One region of the Methylobacterium sp. 1A genome, then DNA from elsewhere that is predicted to be linked to it. Evidence: riboswitches for the same ligand, from Rfam matches in the RefSeq annotation. Region 1 holds a riboswitch; each other region holds the start of a gene.
The links. Region 1 has a riboswitch for cobalamin ahead of ACX9MN_RS01530 (TonB-dependent receptor). Riboswitches for the same ligand answer to the same signal wherever they lie in the genome.

Region 1 (7,387 bases):
GCGCGGCCGGCACATCTCCGACTACATCTGGGGACGCCGACTGGAGGTGGCAGCCAAGCGCCTGACCGACCCGGCCTGCGCCACCCTGTCGATCGGCCTGTTGGCTTATGGCTGTGGCTTCAGCAGCCAGGCGCATTTCGCGCGCCGCTTCAAGGATCGCTACGACGTGAGCCCCCGTGAATACCGACAGGCGCACAGGCCGGACGTGGAGGTATTTGCGTCCGCCTCCGGTCTGTCGTCCTGATGCGCAGCACGACCGGATCGGAAGCCACCGCCGGGCCGATCTCGACCGCTCGACAGCACACGCTGAAACCGACCTCAGGCGGACAGCGTCCGACGCAGCCTGCGCCAGCCCGCCACGATCCCGGTGACCGCGATGCCCGCCGCCAGGAGATTCAGGACCCACTGGGCCGTATCGTGCAGGGGGCGGTTGCCGGTGAGCCCCGGCAGGTCGAGCCGGTGCGCGGCGTCGAACAGCCAGCGGTTGATCCGGCCCGAGCGGTCCAGGCGCTGGAGGATCGTGCCGTCCCGGGGATCGACGTGGAGCCACGTGGCGGCCGCGTCGCCGAAGCGCAGGCGCAGCACCGGAAGTGGCCGTGGGTCGGCCCCGTGGGGATACCAGTAGGCGTCGTAGGCGTATAGCGGGCGGATCGACCGGAGGGGACCGTCCGCGAAACCGTCTGCCGCGGCCGTCGCGATGCTGCGCGCGTCGAGGGCGGTCGCGCCGTCCGCTGCGACCGTCCGGAGGCCGTCCGCCGTCTCGGCGACGATCCACCAGCGTCCACCGATGGCGGCGAAGCGCAGGGTGCGCGTATCCGGCACGGCGCCATCGCGGAGCCGGTGCGGATCGAGGCCGAGCGCCGGCAAGGTTCCGGCATAGGCGGCGCGCAACGCTACCGGCGGGCTGGTCGCGCTGAACCAGCGGTTCGGGTTCATGGAGATCCAGCCGCTGACGATGAACGTGCTCAAGCCGAGGCCCCCCGCGAGGCCGAGCAGGTGGTGCCAGCGCGCCAGCCCGCGATAGGGCGTGACCGCCCCGGCCGCGTAGCGCCGCCGAAGGCGCAGGCGCCAGATCCCGATCGCGCCTCCACTCAGCGCGCCGAGGGCGGCGAAACCGGAGAGCCACAACAGGATCGTCCGCCACAGCTCCGGCCGGGCCCGCAGCGGCGTGAGGTAGATCCAGTGCGCCACCGAACCCACCCAGTTCCAGCCCCGCTCGAAGCGTGTCGTGTCGAGGGCGATCTCGCCGGTCACCGCAGACACGTAGAGCTCGGTCCCCGCGGCGTCGCCGAGGGCCACCTTCAGGAAGGGCCGGAGCGGGTCGTAGCGGGCCGTGACGGTCCACTGGTCGCGCGCGACCTGCTCGGCTTGCGCAGCCGGAGCACCACCGGCCGCGACACGCAGCGCGTCTGCGGGTGTCAGCAGGCCGAGCCGCGCGCCGGTCCGTGCCGAGACCGTCACCCGGGTGCCGTCGTGGCCGGCGATCCGGTAGACCGGCTCGTCGCCCCGCATCTCCAGGCCGAAGGCGGCCGGCACGCCGGCGAGCCCACCGACCCGCAGCGCCGCGTCCGGCGCGACCGCGACCTGATCCCAGGCGATCGGGGCGAGCCGCGACAGCCGCTCGGCCTCGGTGAGCGCCGGGAACGGCACGTAGAGCATCACCAGCCCGGAGCCGATCCACAGCGCGAAGAACAGCCCCGCGGCGATCCCGGCCCAGCGGTGGAACAGGAGCAGCCAGCGCCGTCCCGCCTTGCCGAGCCGGTGCGGTCGGCTCACCACGTCACCGTGTAGGCGACCTCGACCGAGCGCGGGCGCCCGAGCAGCCAGTTGGTCCCGACCCCGTTCACGGCGTTGCCCGAGATCGCGTAGACCTTGTCGAACAGGTTGTAGACCCGAACGGACAGGCGCGAGTCCGCCGTCACCTGATGGTCCAGGACCGCGTTGACGAGGTTGTAGGCGGGGCGCCGCGCGGTGTTGCCGAAGTCGCTGTAGACCTGCCCGACGTTCTGCAGCCCGACCCGCGCGGTCCAGTCGCGGGTGACGTCCCAGGTCAGCCAGAGGTTGGCCACGCGCTCGGGCACGTCGATCGGCTGGTTGCCGGCGTACGAGACGGTGGCGCCGTTCACCGTCTGGTCGAACCGGTCGTACTGCGCGTGGAGGAGCGCGAGGTTGCCGTCGAGCCGCCAGCCCGGCGCGAAGCGCCAGCCGAGCGCCAGCTCGAAGCCCTGCGAGGACTGGCTCCCCACCTGCGTGGACAGCGTCGGCTGGCCGGGGATCGCCGAGATCAGGTTGTCCTTGACGATCCGGTAGCCCGCGACGGTCCATTCGAGGGCGCCGTCGAAGGCCAGACCCTTGGCGCCGATCTCGACCTGATCGCCGGTCGCGAGCTTGAAGCCGGCCAGCGACTGCGACAGCGTGATCAGGCTGTTCACCGGGTCGGTGGCGAAGCTGTACTGGGCGTAGAGCGCGCTGTCCGGCGTCGGGTTGTAGACGAGGCCGAACCGGTAGCCGAGCGCCCGATAGGTCTTCTCGAACCGCGATCCCGTCTGCAGGTCCTCGCGGTTCAGCGTCGGCACGTCGAGGCGCACGCCGGTGAGGAACGAGAGCTTGTCCGACAGGATCACCCGGTCCTCGGCGAAGACCGAGGCCTGGCTCGTCTGCGTCGCGTAGGCCGGGCGCGCCCGGCCGTTCTGCGGGAACAGGCCCGGATCGTAGCCGGTGAGCGGCACGCTCGTGGTCTGGTCGAAGTAGAAGTTGTTGGTGTGGCGGAAGTCGATGTGATTCACGTCGAAGCCGGCCACGAACTGGTTCGGCAGCCCGAACAGGCTGCCCCGGAACGTCGCGTCGAGGCGGTCTCCGACCTGCTCCTGGCTGTGGTAGATCTCCAGGTAGTCGCCCCGGTCCACGAGCCCGGTGCCGCGGTTGTAGCTGTACTGCTCGACGTCGAGCCAGTGACGCCGGCTGGTCAGCCGGTAGGCGGTGTTGCGGATCGTGATGTCGGCCGAGGGGGACCACTCGGTCTTGAGCTGGGTCCAGTTGTCGGCCCAGGTGATCTTCGCGTCGCGGACGTTGTAGTTGTTGAACCGGATGAGATCCGGGATCCGTCCCTCGACCAGCGGGGTGCCCCAGTAGCGGGCGGGCTCCTGGTAGCCGAGATCGTGGCTCAGGGTGAAGGCGAGGTCGGCGCTCGGCCGGAACAGCAGGGCGGCGGAGACCGCGAGGTTGCGGAAATCGCCCTCCGGCCGCATCCAGCCGTCGGCGCGGTTGCCGCTGACGTTGAGGCGGTACGCGAAGGTGTCGCCGTACTCCGCCTGGCCCAGCGGGCCGCCGGAATCGAGGGCGAGCCGCGCGACCCCGTCGGTGCCGATCACCGCGCGGGCGGCGTTGATCGGCACGAAGACCGGCTTCTTGGGCACCACGTTGATGACGCCGCCGATGGCGCCGTCGCCGTAGAGCACCGAGGACGGCCCGCGCAGCACCTCGATCCGCTCGACGTTCCACGTGTCGAACGGGAAGGTCACGGTGTTGGCGCCGACGTAGAAGCGGGTGCCGTCGTAGAGCTGCTGGATCGAGTTCGGGCCGGCGAAGCCGCGGGACGTGAACGCGCCGTTGCCGTTGCCGGGCGCCGCGATGGTGGTGATGCCGGTCGCGTCCTGGGTCACGGCCTCGGCGATCGTGTCCTGGCCGCGCAGCCGCGCGGTCTCGCCCGACACGATGTCGAGGCTGGCGGGCGTCTCCAGCGGCGTCAGGCCGAGGCGGCTCGCGGTCCGGTCGGGCGTGCGCAGGTTGAGCCCGTTCGGCGGGAGGCGGCCTGGGTCGCCGCCCGCGCCCGCGACCGACAGCTCATCCAGCGTGACCGCCTCCTGTGCGGCGGCCGGACTGGCGAGGAGCGCGAGGAGAACGCCGCAGAGGGGGGCCCGCCCGCCGAGGCAGGAGCGATTGGTCGATGGAGACATGGGGAAAGTGGTCCGTGCACGGCGCGCGCCGGCCCCCGCGTCCTACAGGCATTGTAATAACATTACAATGCGCCCGCTGTCCGGTAGCCTCTGCCCGTGCGGGCGCGCGACGGCGTCCTGCGACAGGGCTCGAGGGAGTCGGGACAGCGGAGACGGGCATGGGGAACGGCGTCGCGGGCGCGCTTGCTGTGGCACGTCACCGCGAACGAGGCCTTGGCGGCCGCCTCCCCTCGGGACTTGCGTCGCCTCGACACCCGCCAGGACACCCCGCCCGGCGCGTTTCGCGTGTGACCACGGCTGACGGCAGGTCTCCTGGCTCGCGGGTCGCCGCCCTCGCACCGTCTTCCCGGGGTGACCCAGTGACGTGGTGGTGAAGGGCTCGCCGCTTACAGTTGCGGGGGCAGCCGCGGCTTCGGGGCGAACCCCTCACCGCGTTCCCTTTTGATCCCCGAGGGGAACCGTCGAACACAGCTTGGCCGTAGCGGGGGCGGGCGTCAACCGTGTGTCCGGTTGTTGCCGTGGATCGGCGCGCTGTGCGCCGGTCCGTTGCGGCCTCGCCGACGACGGGCTAGCCCCTGCGGGATGACGGTCTGGCGGCCCCCTGCGGAGATTCGCGTGAAGGCACTGGGTCTGCCCCGGCGCGGCAACAGCCTGCTCGTGGCCGAGGTCCGCACGGATGACGGGCGGCTGAAGGGCGTCCGGCCGCTCGGCGGCAGCATCGCGTTCGGCGAGCGGGTCGAGGACGCCCTGATCCGGGAGTTCCGGGAGGAGCTCGGCGTCACCGTCTCGGTGCTCGGCGGGCCCCGCGTCATGGAGAACATCTTCACGCACGAGGGGCAGGTCGGGCACGAGGTGCTGTTCCTGTTCCCCGTCGCCCTGCCGCCGGGGCGGTTCGACGGGCAGGAGCGCTTCGTGTTCCACGAGGATTCCGGCACCGCCTGCGTGGCGCGGTAGTGCGATCTGGACGGGCTCGACGTGCCGGGCGGTCCCGACCTCTTCCCCGCCGGCCTGAAGGACCGCCTCCGCGACGCGTGGCGCGCGGAGCCCTGACGGACCGGGCCGGCCCACCGCCTTTGCCGCTCGGCGCGGGCGATGCTACAGCCGGGCAATCCCATCGGTCCGGACGTCCGCGACGCCGCGGCCCATGCGCCCGGACGCTCCGTCCGACGCGGAGACGGGTGCCGGCGGAAGCATGACGATACGACCTCCCAGAAGCGGCGGGCCGACGGGGCGCAAGCCTCAGGCCGGCAAGTCCAGCGCCAGCAAGTTCAGGGGCGGCAAGGCCCAGGCCGACGGCCGCGCCCGCACGGGCCCGCGCACCAGCGCCCGCGACGCCGCCGAGCGCGCGGCCCGCAACCGCGGCGAGGATGCCGGCACCCGCGATCCCTGGGGCGCGCAGGCCGCTGCGGCCCCGGCGCCGGCCCGGCCGCCGAAGCCGCGCCGCGACGCCGCCGCACCGCGCGACGCCGCGGCGGGCAAGCCCGCCGGCCGGCCGCCGGCCAAGCGCTCGGCGGCCCCCTCCCCGGCCCTCGCCTCTGCCCCCGCGCCCGGTCCGACCCGGCGCGAGCAGCGCGCCGCCGCCTCCGCGACCCTCGCCTCCGGCGTGCAGACCCTGACCGTCGAGCCGGACGAGGCCGGGATGCGGATCGACCGCTTCCTCACCGCCCGCTTCCCGCTCCTGCCCTTCACCCGCGTGCAGACCATCGTCCGCAAGGGCGAGTTGCGGGTCGACGGCAAGCGCGCCAAGCCGAACGACCGGCTGGAGCCGGGCATGAGCGTGCGCGTGCCGCCGCTGCGCCTCGACCAGTCCACCGAGCGGCCGCGCAGCGCCGCCCGCGAGCAGGACGACGCCGCCTTCATCCGGTCGCTGATCCTCTACGAGGATGCCGACATGATGATCCTCAACAAGCCCTTCGGCCTCGCGGTCCAGGGCGGTTCGGGGACGGTCCGACACGTGGACGGCCTGCTCGCCGCCCTCACGGGTCCGGACGGCCAGAAGCCGCGCCTCGTCCACCGGCTGGACAAGGACACGGCCGGGTGCCTGATCATCGCCAAGACCCGGCTCGCCGCCGCGACGCTGGCCAAGAGCTTCCGGTCCCGGGCGGCGCGGAAGATCTACTGGGCGCTCACCGCGGGCGTGCCGCGGGTCCGGCAGGGACGCGTCTCGACCTACCTCGCCAAGGAGGAGCCCACCGACGCCGACGCGCGGATGCGGGTCGCCAAGCACGGCGACGAGGGCGCGAGCCACGCGCTGACCTACTACGCGATGGTCGATCAGGCGGCCCAGAAGCTGTCCTGGCTGTCGTTCAAGCCGGTCACCGGCCGCACGCACCAGCTGCGCGCCCACGCGGCCCATATCGGCCACCCGATCGTGGGCGACCCGAAATACTTCTCCGTCGAGAACTGGGAGCTGCCGGGCGGCATCCAGAACCGCCTCCACCTGCTCGCCCGGCGGATCGTCATCCCGCACCCGCGGACCGGCAAGCCGGTCGACGTGAGCGCGCCGCTCCCGCCCCACATGGCGCAGAGCTGGAATCTCCTGGGCTTCGACGCCGCCCGCTACGACCCGATCGTCGAGGCTCCGGAGGCCTGAGCCCGCAGCCAGGGCACGATCGCGTCCGCCAGCGCGTCCGGGGCCTCGAGCGGCAGCATGTGGCCCGACCCGTCGATCACCCTCAGCGTCGCGCCCGGGATGCCGTCGCGGAGCTCCCGCGCCTCGTCGAGGCTGCGCAGGGCATCCTGGGCCGCCGCCACGACCAGGGTCGGGCAGCCGATCGCGCCGAGGCGGTCGCCATCGGATTCGCGCGCCTGCCCGGCCTGGCGCAGGAAGACCTCTCCGCCGAGGCGGTCGCCCATCTGCCGGATCCGGCTCAGGAGGGCGCCGTCGCCGGTGCGGTCCGGGTGCACCGACTGGAGGATCGCCGACCGGCTGAGGCCCCGGTAGCCCTGCTGGCGGATATGGGCGACGGCGGCCGCCTTCCGGCGCGCCTGGGCCGGCGTGTCGGCCCGCGACGAGGTGGCGACGAGGACCAGCGCCTCCACCCGGTCCGGCACGAGCCGGGCGACCGCGCGGGCGACGTAGCCGCCCATGGAGAAGCCCACGAGCCCGAAGCGCGGCGGCGCCTCCGCGGCGACGCGGCGCGCCATGTCGGCGATCGCGGCGTCCCGCGCGAGGTCGCCGTGCGTGATCGGACCCACCTCGGCGAGGCGCGCGACCACGTCCGACCAGAGGTCGGCATCGGTCATGAAGCCGGGCAGCAGCACGAGGTTCATCGCCGGATCACCCTTCCCGTCCCCCAGATAACCGTCACGCGAGCGCCCGTCAGCGCCGCGGCATCTCCGGTGAAAGTCGGGTGCGGTCCGGGCGTCCCGCGCGGCGCATGCCTTGGCAACCGGCCGCGCCGCCTCATATGCTGCCCCGCGCCCCGCCG
Region 2 (7,387 bases), 2.2 Mb from region 1:
CGGCGATTGGCGAGACGACGCTGGAGGAGATCTCCGTCACCGCCGAGACCGCCGCAGCCGCGTCCCCGCAGATCGGTCCGGCCGCGAGCGCGGGCTATGTGGGCGGCACGACCGGCATCGGCGGCATCAGCACGCCCGTGGCTTCCGCCAGTTCCGGCGTCATCACGGGCGCGCAGGTCAACAGCCTTCCGGTCACCCGCCCCGGCGAAGTGCTGGAATCGGTGCCGGGCCTGATCGTCACCCAGCACTCCGGCGAGGGCAAAGCCAACCAGTTCTTCCTGCGCGGGTTCAACCTGGATCACGGCACCGACATCGCCCTGTTCCTGGACGGCATGCCGCTCAACATGCGCACCCACGCCCATGGCCAGGGCTACGCCGACATCAACTTCCTGATCCCCGAACTCGTCGGCGCGGTGGAGTTCCACAAGGGGCCGTACTTCGTGCGCGACGGCGACTTCGCCTCGGCCGGCTCGGTGCGCATCGATTACCTCGACAGCACGCCGAAGAACGTCGCCCTGACCTCCATCGGCAGCTTCGGCTACAAGCGGGCGCTCTCGATAACCAACGTCCCGCTCGGCGAGGGCAACCTCCTCCTGGCCGGCGAGGCGCAGGTCTACAACGGCCCTTGGGTCGTCCCGGACGCCCTGCGCAAGATCAACGGCGTGGCCCGCTACAGCCAGGGAACGGCGCTGGACGGCTTCTCCGTCACCGGCATGGCTTACGCGGCGAAGTGGACGGCCACCAACCAGATCCCTGAGCGGGCCGTCACAGAGGGGCTGATCAGCCGCTACGGCACGATCAACCCAACCGACGGGGGCGACACGTCCCGCTTCTCGATCTCGGGCAAGTTCAGCGCGACGGACGACACCGGCATCACCCGGGCCTCGGCCTATGTGATCCGCTCGCAGCTCAACCTGTTCAACGACTTCACTTACTTCCTGAACGACCCGGTCAATGGCGACCAGTTCCACCAGCTCGACCAACGCATCATCGGCGGCGGCGAGGCCCTGCACATCTTCCAGGGTGACCTGTTCGGCCTGCCCATGGAGAACGAGATCGGCGTCCAGACCCGCACGGACTCGATCCGCGTCGGCCTGTTCAATACGACGAACCGCCAGTACCGCTCCGGCGTACTCGACGACCGCGTGCTGGAGACGAGCGGAGCTTTCTACTTCGACAACCGGGTCCGCTGGACTGATTGGCTACGCACCAGCGTCGGCTTCCGTGCCGACGGTTACTACGCCAGCGTCGTCTCGGACACGCCGGCCAATTCCGGCAAGGCGCGGGACGCCATCGTCAACCCGAAGCTCGGCCTCGTGCTCGGGCCGTGGTTCGACACCGAACTGTATGTGAACTACGGCGGCGGCTTCCACTCGAACGACGTGCGCGGCGTGACCGCTACCGTCGATCCGACGTCGTCCCTCTTCAACACGACCCGCTCACCCTTCCTCGTGCCGTCCACGGGCTACGAGATCGGTCTACGAAACCGGTCCATCGCCGGGCTGGAGACGGCGGTCGCGCTGTTCCGGCTCGACTTCGCCTCGGAGAACCTGTTCCAGGGCGACACCGGCACGACGGAGCCGAGCCGTCCGACCCGACGCTTCGGCGTCGAGTGGACAAACCGCTATGCGGTCACGCCGTGGCTCTCGCTGGAGGGCGATCTCACGATTACCAACGCCCGGTTCTCGGACTACGATCCGGTCGGCAACCGGGTGCCGGAAGCCCCCACGACCATCGCTTCGGCGGGCGTGATCTTCGGCGAGCCACTCGGCTGGTTCGGGTCGTTGCGGTTCCGCTATTTCGGCCCGCGCCCGCTGATCGAGGACAACTCGATCCGTTCGCGCCCGACGGCGCTCCTTAACGGCCGGGTCGGCTACAACTTCGAGAACGGCATCAGCGTCTCGTTGGACGTACTGAACCTGACGAACAGCAAGTCCGACCAGATCACCTACGCCTACGTATCCCGCCTGCCTGGCGAGCCGGCCGAGGGGCTAATCGACCGCGTCTTTCACCCTGTCGAGCCCACGGCCGTGCGCCTCACCATCGCCGGGCGGTTCTGATGCGTCGTCATCGACCCGACAACATCGCGAACGCCTCCGCGAAGCGCGTAACACCGGTTTCGGTCGGTGATGGCGCCCGACCCAAACGAAGCGGTGACGCCGGACGCAGAGCCTCGATGGCTCGCGCGCATCGCTACGTCGTCGGCATGATGCCCCTGCTGGAAGCCATCATGCGAGACCAGGGGCGCTCCGCCCAGGCCGTCGCGACTGAACTGACGCGACGCGCCGTGCAAAAGCCGCGCGGCGGGGTGATCTGGACATCGGCGGACGCGCAGAGGCTCCTGCGCCGCTCAAGCATTGGCCGGGAGATGCATCGACACGGTGGTCAGGCGGGCGACGGGATCCCGCCAAGCCGCCGCGGCGTGGCAAGGTCGGACGGATAGGGGATGGAAAAAAGGGATGGTCCAATCGAAGGGTACGGCGCCCGGCGTCGTCCGGCGCCGTATCGGTCTGCTCTACCTCGTCCTGATCGCGGCCAACATCGCGGTGTGGTCCTGGGCCTACGGCCTGTTCGCGGGGCAGCCGGCCCTGCTCTCGACCGCGCTGCTGGCCTACGTCTTCGGGCTGCGTCACGCGGTCGATCCCGACCACATCGCCGCCATCGACAATGTCACGCGCAAGCTGATGCAGGCGGGCCAGAGGCCGGTCTCGGTCGGCTTCTGGTTCGCGCTCGGACACTCCACCGTCGTGGTGGTGGCAGCGGCCGCGGTTGCGCTGGCCTCGACCACCCTGATCACGGCCTCGGAAGGCTACCGGGAACTCGGCGGCCTGATCGGCACCGGCGTCTCGGCCGCCTTCCTCATCATCATCGGCATCGTGAACCTCGTTGTCTTGGTGGGCGTCTGGCGCGCGTTTCGACAGGTTAGGCGCACCGGCCGCTACGTCGAGGCTGACCTCGACATGCTGCTCGCCAACCAAGGCGTTCTCGCCCGGATCCTCCGGCCGCTGTTCCGCCTCGTAACGCGCTCATGGCACATGTACCCGCTGGGTCTGCTGTTCGCGCTCGGCTTCGACACCGCCACGGAGGTGAGCCTCTTCGGACTGTCGGCCGCCCAGGCGAGCCAAGGCACCGACATCTGGACGATCCTGGTCTTCCCGGCGCTGTTTACAGCAGGGATGACGCTGGTCGACGCGACCGATGGCGTGCTGATGCTCGGCGCCTACAGCTGGGCCTATGTCCAGCCGATGCGGAAGCTGTTCTACAACCTCACCATCACCCTGGTGTCGGTGGCGGTCGCGCTGGTGGTCGGCACGCTGGAGGCGCTGAACCTCCTGGCGGGCAAACTCAACCTCCAGGGCTGGTTCTGGCAGCGGGTCGCCGCAATCAACGACCATTTCGGCGTGATGGGCTTCGGCATCGTGGGCCTATTCGCGGCGGCGTGGCTCCTGTCGTTCCTTATCTATCGCCTCGGTGGGTTCGACCGTGTCGAGGTTAGACCGGCAGATGCCCCCTGACCGCTCAAGCCTAACAACCAGGACAACGGTCGATCCGTCCCGGACGCCACAAATCTGAACAACTTGTTTCCACACGTTGACGGATAGACACACCGCAGCCTAGCTTGAGCGTGACGGTTCCCCTCGGGGATCAAAAGGGAACGCGGTGAGGCCACGCCCGTGAGGGCTCGGCCGATGCCGCGGCTGCCCCCGCAACTGTAAGCGGCGAGTCCTTCATCACGACGTCACTGGGCGGCCTCGCCCGGGAAGACGATGAGAGGGCGACGACCCGCGAGCCAGGAGACCTGCCGTCAGCCGTGGTCACACGCGGAGCTTGCCGGGCGGGGTGTCCTGGGAGGTGTCGCGGCGTCGTGGTTCCCTTGCGGACGCGACTGCCGAGGCCTCGTTCGCGGTGACGTGCCACAGCCGTCCCCCGAGGCCGTCCCGTGTCCTATCCCGTTCCCACCGCGCTTCGGCGTAGCCTGGCGCTGTCCTGCGCCGCATCCGCGCTGCTCGTCTCCATTCCCGCCCGCGCGCAGCAGGTCGCCGCGCCCTTCGCCGATGCTCAGGGAGGCACGCAGGCCGCGGTCTCGCTGTCCGAGATCTCCGTCTCTTCCACCGGCGTGCCTACGCCGATCGCCAACACGGGTTCTAGCGTCACCGTCCTCACCGACCGCCTGCTTCAGGAGCAGCAGCGCCGGACGGTGCCGGATGCCCTGCAGCAGGTGCCGGGCCTCAACGTCGTGCAGACCGGCGGCGCCGGCGGCCAGACCTCGGTCTTCGTCCGCGGCACCAACTCGAACCACGTGAAGGTCCAGATCGACGGCATCGACGTCAACGACCCCTCGACCCCGAACCGCTCCTTCGATTTCAGCCAGCTGCAGACCTACGACCTCTCGCGGATCGAAGTGCTGCGCGGGCCCCAGAGCGGCCTCTACGGGGCCGACGCCATCGGCGGCGTCATCTCCGTCGTGACCAAGCGCGGCGAGGGCCCGGCCCGGGCGACGGCGACGGTCGAGGGCGGCTCGTTCGGCACGTTCAACCAGTTCGGCAACATCTCCGGCTCGGAGGGGATCTTCGACTACTCGGTTTCGGTCGGCCACATCCGGCAATCCGCCGTCCAGGTCACGCCGTTCGAATTGCTGCCTCGCGGGGTGCCGTTGCGGACCGCCTTCACCGACATCAAGACGGTCTCGACCAAGCTCGGGGCGCAACTCACCGACGAGTTCCGTCTCAACTACGTCCTGCGCTTCTCCGATAGCGCGTATCTAGATCAGGCCGACGGCGGCTTCCCGTACGCGCCGCTGCCGTACCGTAACCTCAACGACCAGCAGCAACTGATTATGAGGGGCGAGGCCGAGTGGACGCCGGTGCCGGGCTTCCACAATGTCTTCGGCGCGAACTACTCCAAGTTCGACCGCCTGTTCGCCGGCCCGCTCGACCCGCTAGCGCCGCCGACGCCCACCACCTACCTCGGTGAACGAACCCGGTTCGATTACCGCGGCGACTGGCAATTCTCACCCGGCAACCTCGTGCTGTTCGGTGCCCAGCGCGAGGATGAGCGCTTCGAGACGACCGGCATCGACCGGTCCAACGGCAACACCGCCGGCTTCGCCGAGCTTCAGACGATGCCCTTCGCGGGCGCCGCGCTGGTCGCCAACATCCGGCGCGACGCGAACGACCAGTTCGGCGGCGCGACCACTTACCGGGTGGCGCCGAGCTACATCGTGCCCGTCACTGGGACCCGCCTGAAGGGCAGCGTCGGCACCGGTTTCAAGCCGCCGACCCTAAGCCAGCTCTATCAGGACTATCCGGGCTTCCGCTTCTTCGGGAACCCGAACCTGCGGCCCGAGGAGAGCTTCGGATTCGACGGCGGCTTCGAGCAGCCGCTGTTCGACGGCTTCATGACCGTGGGCGCAACCTACTATCAGACCGACTTCAAAAACCTGATCCAGACGGCCTACTACCCGACCTTCTCCACCAACGTGAACGTCGGCCGTGCAACTGCCTACGGCACCGAGAGCTTCGTCGCCCTGCGCTTCAACGAGTTCTGGAGCGGGCGGCTCGACTGGACCACCACGGTGACGAAGGACGAGATCGTCCACCAGGAGCTGCTGCGCCGGCCCCGCAACAAGGTCAGCGCGACCGCGATCTGGAACCTGATGCCGGGCTTGACCATGACCGGCACGCTCATCGTGCTGGGGTCGTTCGTGGACGGAAACAGGGACTTCTCCGTACCCCGCCTGAAGGCCCCCGGCTTCACGCTGGTGAACCTGTCGGTCAACTATGCCTGGAGCGAGACCCTGACGGTGTTCGGGCGGATCGATAACCTGTTCGACCAGCGCTACCAGAACCCGACCGGCTTCCAGGGGCCGGGGCTCGCCGTCTTCGGCGGCGTCCGCGTGACGTCGTTCTGAGGTCGCGGATGCCGAGGCGCCTCGTGCTCGCCATGATGGCACTCCTGTCCGCCGCGCCCCTGAGCGCGGCGGAAGGACCGGTACGCGTTGTCTCGATGAACCTGTGCGCCGACGAGCTCGTCCTGCGGCTCGCGGATCGCGACCAGGTTCTGGCCGTCACCTACCTCGCCCGAGATCCACGTGGGTCGACCGTGGCGACCGAGGCGGTTGGGCTGCCTGTGACGCGGGGCCTGACCGAGGAGGTCGTAGCCCTGAAGCCCGACCTCGTGATCGCCGGTGCCTTCACGACCCGCACGACGGTGGGCATGTTGAAGCGCGTCGGCGCCCCCGTGCTCGAACTCGGCGTGCCGGCCGACCTCGACGGCGTCCGGGCGCAGATCCGGCGGGTCGCGGAAGCCCTTGGTCACCCCGAACGGGGCGAGGCGATGGTGGCGGCGCTCGATGCGCGTCTAGCCGCCATCGTACCGGCCAGGCAGCCTCTGCGCGCCCTGGTGATGCGTCCGAACGCCTTCACGGTCGCACCTGGCGGGCTCGGGGACGCGCTGATCCGCGCCGCCGGCCTCGTTAACGTCTCGGCCGAGATCGGGCGTGACCGCTTCGGGCAGGTGCCCCTCGAAGCCGCGGCGCTGGCGAACCCTGACCTGATCGTGGTCGATGAAGGCGCGCCTGGTTCGCCCTCGCTCGCCGACACGCTGCTGCACCATCCCGTCTTCCAGGCGCTCGCGCGAGCGCACCGGACGGTCGACATCCCGAACCGCCTCTGGACCTGTCCGGGGCCACAGGTCGCGGAGGTCGTGGCGCGGCTCGCCGAGGCTGCGAACGAACGGGCGCCCGGACCATGAAGGCCCCCATCACCGCGATCAGCCCGCCGGTATCCCGGCGCCTCGGCACGCCGCGGGCCAGGCGCGCCGTCGTCGTTATCCTCGGCATTGCCGTCGTCGGGCTGACGCTCGCCTCCATCGCCATCGGCTACTCGCCCTTCGACGTGCCCGCCGCCTTCTCGGACCTCATCGCCGGCCGCACGACGCTGCCGGCCCTGGTCCTGTGGGAGCTTCGTGTTCCGCGCGCCCTGCTTGGAGCCCTGGTCGGCTTCAGTCTCGGCCTGACCGGCGCCGCGATGCAGGGCTACCTGCGCAACCCGCTCGCGGACCCGGGCATCCTCGGCATCTCCTCCGCGGCGGCGCTCGGCGCGGTCGTCGTCTTCTACGGCGGTTTCGCCGCCACCATGAGCCTTGCCCTGCCGCTCGGCGGCATCGCGGGCGCCGGCGTCGCCGCGCTCCTCCTGAACGCGCTCGCCGCCCGCGGCAGCAGCACCCTCGGGCTGATCCTCGCAGGAGTCGGGCTGTCGAGCCTGGCCGGGGCTTTGACCGCGCTGGCGCTGAATTTGTCGCCGAACCCCTACGCGGCCCTGGAGATCGTGTTCTGGCTCATGGGCTCGCTCAGCGACCGCAGCCTGGACCACGTGCTCCTATGCCT
Region 3 (7,387 bases), 3.7 Mb from region 1:
GCCGGACAACGGACGGCCGTCGAGGGTGACCTGACCGTGCGTCGGGACAAGGAGCCCCGCCAAGGCACGAAGAAGTGTGGTCTTGCCGGCTCCGTTCGGGCCAACCAGCCCGACGAAGCGGCCGGGCTCCAGGGTGAGACCGATGTCCGAAAGGATGGTCCGTCCATCCAGCGTGACCTTGATGTCGTGCAGGCTGACGCTCATGCCCGCCTCCCTCGGTTGCGCAGAAGCAGCACGATCAGGAACGGCGCCCCGACCAGAGCGGTCACCACGCCGAGCTTGAGTTCGGGCCGGGTGGCGAGCAGGCGCACGCCGATATCCGCCGCGAGGACCAGGACCGCCCCCGCGAGGCCGCTCGGCAGCAGGCACGCGCTGGGACGGGCACCGACGAAGGGTCGCATCAGGTGCGGCACGACGAGGCCGACGAAGCCGATGGCACCGGAGACCGCAACACCGCTCCCGACGGCCAGGGCCGCACCGGTGACGAGACGCAGGCGCACGGAAACGAGGCCGACCCCGAGGCTCGCGGCGGTGTCCTCGCCAAGCGTCAGGGCGTCGAGGGCGGAGCCGGTCGACAGCATGAGGGCCCAGCCGACAACCACCAGCGGCAGGCACAGGAGCACGTGGTCCAGGCTGCGGTCGCTGAGCGAGCCCATCAGCCAGAACACGATCTCCAGGGCCGCATAGGGGTTCGGCGAGAGGTTCAGTGCCAGCGCGGTCAGTGCCCCGGCCAAGCTCGACAACCCGACTCCTGCGAGGATCAGCCCGAGGGTACTGCTGCCGCGGGCGGCGAGCGCGTTCAGAAGGAGCGCGGCAATACCGGCACCGGCGATGCCGCCGAGCGGCAGCGCAAGGCTCATGGTAGCGGCGAAACCGCCGTAGAAGACGACGACCGCACCGAGAGCCGCGGCCGAGGAGATGCCGAGGATGCCCGGGTCCGCGAGCGGATTGCGCAGGTAGCCCTGCATCGCGGCGCCGGTCAGGCCGAGGCTGAAGCCGACCAGCACTCCGAGCAGGGCGCGCGGGATGCGAAGCTCCCACAGGACCAGGGCCGGAAGCGTCGTGCGACTGGCGACGAGGTCTGCGAAGGCGGCGGGCACGTCGAAGGGCGCGTAGCCGATGGTGATGGAGGCGAGCGTCAGCGAGAGGGTGGTGAGCCCGAGGACGGCGATGAGGGTTCGCCGGGCGCGCGGCGTACCGTGGCGACGGGAGGCCGTTGGACGGAGCGAGGTGACCGGCGCGTTCATGGCTGAGGCGCCTGCGTATTCGCTGCCTCGGCGAGGCGCGCCACCACCTCCGCGACCTGAGGACCGGGACAGGTCCAGAAGCGGTTCGGGATGTCGACCGTCCGGTGCGCCCGCGCGAGAGCCCGAAAAACCGGATGGTGCAGGAGGGTGTCGGCGAGCGATGGCGAGCCCGGTGCGCCCTCATCGACGACAATCAGGTCCGGGTTCGCCAGCGCCGCGGCCTCAAGGGGCACCTGCCCGAAGCGGTCACGCCCGATCTCGGCCGAGACGTTGACGAGGCCGGCGGCGCGGATCAGCGCGTCTCCGAGCCCGCCGGGTGCCACCGTGAAGGCGTTCGGGCGCATCACCAGGGCGCGGAGAGGCCGCTTGGCCGGCACGATGGCGGCAAGTCGCGCATCGAGCGCCGCCACCATCGCCTCGCCCCGTTCGGGATGGCCGAGCGCCGCCGCGACCTGCCGGACCTGTGCGCGGATGCCGTCGAGGTCGGTCGGCACGCCGAGTTCGAGCACGGGGGCGCCGACGCGTTTAAGCATGCCCACGGTCGTGCGAGTCGTGAAGGCACCGGCGATCACGAGGTCGGGCTTCAGGGCCACGACCTCCTCGGTAAGACCACGCGTGACCGGCAGCCCGACAGCCTGGCTCGCGACCGTCGACCCGCGCGGGTCACGTGCGAGGTAGGTGACGGCCAGCACCTGGTCGCGGTCCGCCAGCCGCAGGACGAGCTCGTCAGCGCAAAGGTTCATCGAGACCACACGCACGGGTGCCGCCGCCGCACCACTGGCTACGGCGGACATGACTGCCACGAGGGCGAGCGTGAGGCGCGACCTCATCCGCGACCTCAGAACGATGTCACGCGGACGCCGCCGTAGACGGCGAGCCCCGGACCCTGGAAACCGGTCGGGTTCTGGTAGCGCTGGTCGAACAGGTTATCGATCCGCCCGAACACTGTCAGGGTCTCGCTCCAGGCGTAGTTGACCGACAGGTTCACCAGCGTGAAGCCGGGGGCCTTCAGGCGGGGCACGGAGAAGTCCCTGTTTCCGTCCACGAACGACCCCAGCACGATGAGCGTGCCGGTCATGGTCAGGCCCGGCATCAGGTTCCAAATCGCGGTCGCGCTGACCTTGTTGCGGGGCCGACGCAGCAGCTCCTGGTGGGCGATCTCGTCCTTCGTCACCGTGGTGGTCCAGTCCAGCCGCCCGCTCCAGAACTCGTTGAAACGCAGGGCGATGAAGCTCTCGGTGCCGTAGGCGGTCGCACGGCCGACGTTCACGTTGGTCGAGAAAGTCGGGTAGTAGGCCGTCTGGATCAGGTTCTTGAAGTCGGTCTGATAGTAGGTCGCACCCACGGTCACGAACCCGTCGAACAGCGGCTGCTCGAAGCCGCCGTCGAATCCGAAGCTCTCCTCGGGCCGCAGGTTCGGGTTCCCGAAGAAGCGGAAGCCCGGATAGTCCTGATAGAGCTGGCTTAGGGTCGGCGGCTTGAAACCGGTGCCGACGCTGCCCTTCAGGCGGGTCCCAGTGCCGGGCACGATGTAGCTCGGCGCCACCCGGAAGGTGGTCGCGCCGCCGAACTGGTCGTTCGCGTCGTGCCGGATGTTGGCGACCAGCGCGGCGCCCGCGAAGGGCGTCGTCTGAAGCTCGGCGAAACCGGCGGTGTTGCCGTTGGACCGGTCGATGCCGGTCGTCTCGAAGCGCTCATCCTCGCGCTGGGCACCGAACAGCACGAGGTTGCCGGGTGAGAATTGCCAGTCGCCGCGGTAATCGAACCGGGTTCGTTCACCGAGGTAGGTGGTGGGCGTCGGCGGCGCTAGCGGGTCGAGCGGGCCGGCGAACAGGCGGTCGAACTTGGAGTAGTTCGCGCCGAAGACATTGTGGAAGCCCGGCACCGGCGTCCACTCGGCCTCGCCCCTCATAATCAGTTGCTGCTGGTCGTTGAGGTTACGGTACGGCAGCGGCGCGTACGGGAAGCCGCCGTCGGCCTGATCTAGATACGCGCTATCGGAGAAGCGCAGGACGTAGTTGAGACGGAACTCGTCGGTGAGTTGCGCCCCGAGCTTGGTCGAGACCGTCTTGATGTCGGTGAAGGCGGTCCGCAGCGGCACGCCGCGGGGCAGTAGCTCAAACGGGGTGATCTGGACGGCGGATTGACGGATGTGGCCGACCGACACCGAGTAGTCGAAGATCCCCTCCGAGCCCGAGATGTTGCCGAATTGGTTGAAGGTGCCGAACGAGCCGCCCTCAACGGTCGCCGTTGCCCGTGCCGGCCCTTCGCCACGCTTGGTCACAACGGAGATGACGCCGCCGATGGCGTCGGCTCCGTAGAGGCCACTCTGCGGCCCGCGCAACACCTCGATCCGCGAAAGGTCGTAGGTCTGCAACTGGCTGAAGTCGAAGGCGCGGTTCGGGGTCGAGGGGTCGTTGACGTCGATGCCGTCGATCTGGACCTTCACGTGGTTCGAGTTGGTGCCGCGGATGAAGACCGAAGTCTGACCGCCTGCGCCGCCGGTCTGCACGACGTTGAGGCCGGGCACCTGCTGGAGGGCATCCGGCACCGTCCGGCGCTGCTGCTCCTGCAGCAGGCGGTCGGTGAGCACGGTGACACTCGATCCTGTGTTGGCAATCGGCGTCGGCACGCCGGTAGCCGACACGGAGATCTCGGACAGGGAGACCGCGGCCTGCGCGCCTCCCTGGGCATCGGCGAACGGCGCAGCGACCTGCTGCGCGAGGGCGGGGGCGGAGACGAGCAGCGCGGATACGGCGCAGGACAGGGCTAGGCTGCGCCGAAGCGCGGACGGGACGGAACAGGACACGGGACGGCCTCGGGGGACGGCTGTGGCACGTCACCGCGAACGAGGCCTCGGCGGCCGCGTCCTCAAGGGAACCACGGCGCCGCGACACCTCCCAGGACACCCCGCCCGGCAAGCTCCGCGTGTGACCACGGCTGACGGCAGGTCTCCTGGCTCGCGGGTCGTCGCCCTCTCATCGTCTTCCCGGGCGAGGCCGCCCAGTGACGTCGTGATGAAGGACTCGCCGCTTACAGTTGCGGGGGCAGCCGCGGCATCAGCCGAGCCCTCACGGGCGTGGCCTCACCGCGTTCCCTTTTGATCCCCGAGGGGAACCGTCCCGCTCAAGCTAGGCTGTGGCTCATCGATCCGTCAATCCTCGGAGCAACGTTGTCCCGGCGTCTGCTGTCGGAGGGGCTGTGCAGGGGCGAGCGCCGGGCTGATCGTCATAAGATGTGGTTTCTGTCTTTCCGCTTCCTCACGACAGATGCATTGAAGCGGACATAGCGGGGGGACCGACCACGACGCGTTGCAGACGAATGACCTCTTTCCCGGTAGGACATCCCGCATGACGGAACACACGAGCCTCCCCGTGCGGCGTGCCGATCATGTCGGCTTCGCGGTCGCCTGCCTCGACGAAGCCCTTCGGTTCTGGATCGACGGGCTCGGCGCGCGACTTGTGCGGACGGGGGAGATGGGGGGCGAGTTTCTCGGTCAGGTGACCGGGGCGCATGGGGCGAAGGTGCGCATGGCGCTCGTTTCGCTCGCGGATCAAACGATCGAACTTCTGGAGTATCAGGGTCCGGAGCGACCGAGCGCGCCGGCCAAGCCGTTCGATCCTGGCTTCGCGCATCTGGCCCTTATCGTCGATGACCTCGACGCGCTGCTGGTGCGGATCGCTGCCTACGGTTGGAAGGCGCAAGGCATTCCGCAGCCGATTGCGAGCGGTGCGCGGGTTGGAACGCGGGTGATCTACGCCGTTGGCCCTGACGGCGCGACAATCGAGTTCATGCAGCCGCCGGCTTCTGTCCAAGATCTCTGATGCCGGCGGGCGGGGAACCGCTTGCCATCCCGATCCGAAGTCGACGGAGGCCCGGCGAACGACCGCCTCGGTTCGGAACCAGTCCGTCGCATAGCCAAGCCGATGGGTTCGACTTCAGAGGTACTTGAGCCAAGCGATGTCGCGTCGCGATGCCTTGAGGCGGGAGAACCAGGCCGTCGGGAAGTAGAGGGGCGGAATCAGCGCCGCGTACCACACCAGAACCCACGCGTAATTGCCGACACCGAACACGGTGCCTTGGGTCACGCCCCAGATCGCGAACGCGCCGTGGTAGAGCAGCCGCAGAACCGTCAGGTGAAACACGTAGAAGAAGAGCGGCGCGCCGCCGAACACCGCCAGCGCTGTGACCACCGGGCGGTCGCCCATGCGTTCCAGCGCGACGAGCAATAGCGCCCCGATCCCGAGCGTTAGCAGCAGGAACAGCAGCGAGGGCGGATACTTCGTCAGCGCGAAGAAGCTCATCGCGGTCCGCAGGGCGTCCTCGTCGACGACGAACCACGGTTTGTCCCCGTAGCCGTTCGCCAGGCGTAGCACCGCGAAGGCGACCAGCATCGTGATGCCGATGGCCGCAAATCGGCGCTTGCGCGTCCGTGGGGCGACGCCGGGCAAGAACCACGGGCCGATGGCATAGCCGAGAGCGATGACGCCGATCCAGGGAAGCACCGGGTAGGTCGTCTTGGCCACTAGACCGAATGGGAGCGCGATGACGTCGCGCTGGTGCAGCATTGCCCAGGCGACGAAGAAGGGATCATCGGGCCGGAGTTGGATCGGGTCGAGGAGATTGTGCCCGCAAACGATCAGCGTCCCGACCGCGAAGAGAACCGAGCGCGGCAGGCCGATCATCGCCGCCAGGACGATCATGCACACGCCGATGCACCAGATCACCTGAAGCCAAAGCGTCGGGCTGGCGACGCCCCAGTACAGCTCAGAGAGGTAGAAGACCTCCAGAGCCATCAGCACGAGGCCGCGCTTCACGAGATAGGCACGCGTCTCCGCCAGCGTGTGCCGGGTGCTGAACAGGTACGCGGCCACGCCCGTCAGCGCGATGAAGATCGGCGCGCACAGGCTGACCGCGAGGCGCGCGAGATACAGGCCCGGCAGGGCGGTTCTGGCATCCATCGGGTCGGCGACCGAAACGTGCAGGAACCAGGTTTCCCGCAGGTGGTCGAGGAGCATCAGCACCATCACCAGCCCGCGCAATGCGTCGATGGAGGCGATACGGCCGGTCGTGCCCGATGCCTCTGTCGCCGCCTCCAGCGTGCCCGGACGCACGCCCATCAGAACCGCGCCGTCATGCTGACGGTCACCCGCCGGGGCTCGCCGACGCCGACCCAGAAGGCGTTGTAGGAGCGCTCGTAGTAGGTCTCGTCGAAGATGTTATCGACGTTGAGCCCGAACCGCAGGTTCTCGTAGCGGTAGTAGGCCAGGGCGTCGGTCAACACGTAGCCCGGGAGCCGGAACCCCTCGTTGCCGCTGTCCCCAAGGCGCGAGCCGACAGCCCGGACGCCGCCACCGAACCCGAAGCCCTTCCAGTCGCCGGCCTGGACTTCGTAGACGCCGAGCAGGCTGCCCGAGTGGCGCGGAATGTTGAGGAGCGGCGAGCCAACCCTGAGAACCTCGTCGCGGGTCACCGCCGCGTCGATGAACGCATAGCCGCCGATAACCCGGAACTCGGGTGTAACCTGTCCGACGAAGCTCAGGTCGAAGCCCTGGCTACGCACGGCGCCGGCGGCAATCTGGAAGAAGAAGTCCCTCGGGTCGGTCGTGAGGACGTTCTCCTTCTCGATGTGGAACGCCGCGCCGGTCACGCTCAGGCCGGTGAAGAGATCGAGCTTGACGCCGGCCTCGTAGCCGAAGCCGGTCTCGGGGGCGAAGGGACGGGTCGCGATGTCGAAGCCGGTGTTGGGCCGGAACGAGGCCGCCACGTTGCCGTAGAACGAGAGGAAGGTGAGCGGCTGGTAGACGAGACCTGCACGCGGTGAGAAGCCGGTCCGGTCCTGCTCCGCGCGCTCGTTGCCGACCTTGTCGCGGAAGGTCTGGTTATAGAAGTCGGTCCGGTTGCCGAGGAGCAGCTTCCATTCCGGGCTGAGCGCGATCTGGTCCTGGACGTAGACGGCGGTGTTGCCGACGTTCTCGCTCGCGCTGTAGCGCCGGGTGAAGGGCGCCTTGGGCTGGCCGTAGACCGGGTTGAACAGGTCGAGGGCGAAGGGGTCGAGCCGCGGCGTCGAGCGCAGCAGGTTCTCGGTGCTGTTGTAGCGCTCGTACTCCAGGCCGAGCAGCACGGTGTGGGCGAACGGC

Region 2: another riboswitch for cobalamin. It lies ahead of ACX9MN_RS12415 (TonB-dependent receptor plug domain-containing protein); the one in region 1 lies ahead of ACX9MN_RS01530 (TonB-dependent receptor).
Region 3: another riboswitch for cobalamin. It lies ahead of ACX9MN_RS19205 (TonB-dependent receptor plug domain-containing protein); the one in region 1 lies ahead of ACX9MN_RS01530 (TonB-dependent receptor).

What each region holds. Positions count from the first base shown of each region.
Region 1 covers NZ_JBYQVE010000001.1:322,555-329,941, forward strand. Annotated here, with positions in the region: gene ACX9MN_RS01520 (helix-turn-helix domain-containing protein) at 1-244, shown strand, start outside; gene ACX9MN_RS01525 (PepSY domain-containing protein) at 319-1,779, opposite strand; gene ACX9MN_RS01530 (TonB-dependent receptor) at 1,773-3,956, opposite strand; cobalamin riboswitch at 4,242-4,434, opposite strand; gene ACX9MN_RS01535 (NUDIX domain-containing protein) at 4,572-4,910, shown strand; gene ACX9MN_RS01540 (RluA family pseudouridine synthase) at 5,149-6,549, shown strand; gene ACX9MN_RS01545 (alpha/beta fold hydrolase) at 6,516-7,229, opposite strand.
Region 2 covers NZ_JBYQVE010000001.1:2,522,151-2,529,537, forward strand. Annotated here, with positions in the region: gene ACX9MN_RS12405 (TonB-dependent receptor) at 1-2,060, shown strand, start outside; gene ACX9MN_RS12410 (HoxN/HupN/NixA family nickel/cobalt transporter) at 2,460-3,515, shown strand; cobalamin riboswitch at 3,613-3,821, shown strand; gene ACX9MN_RS12415 (TonB-dependent receptor plug domain-containing protein) at 3,941-5,911, shown strand; gene ACX9MN_RS12420 (ABC transporter substrate-binding protein) at 5,920-6,753, shown strand; gene ACX9MN_RS12425 (FecCD family ABC transporter permease) at 6,750-7,387, shown strand, end outside.
Region 3 covers NZ_JBYQVE010000001.1:3,982,753-3,990,139, forward strand. Annotated here, with positions in the region: gene ACX9MN_RS19190 (ABC transporter ATP-binding protein) at 1-204, opposite strand, end outside; gene ACX9MN_RS19195 (FecCD family ABC transporter permease) at 201-1,247, opposite strand; gene ACX9MN_RS19200 (ABC transporter substrate-binding protein) at 1,244-2,077, opposite strand; gene ACX9MN_RS19205 (TonB-dependent receptor plug domain-containing protein) at 2,086-4,056, opposite strand; cobalamin riboswitch at 4,176-4,384, opposite strand; gene ACX9MN_RS19210 (VOC family protein) at 4,598-5,071, shown strand; gene ACX9MN_RS19215 (acetyltransferase domain-containing protein) at 5,186-6,367, opposite strand; gene ACX9MN_RS19220 (TonB-dependent siderophore receptor) at 6,367-7,387, opposite strand, start outside.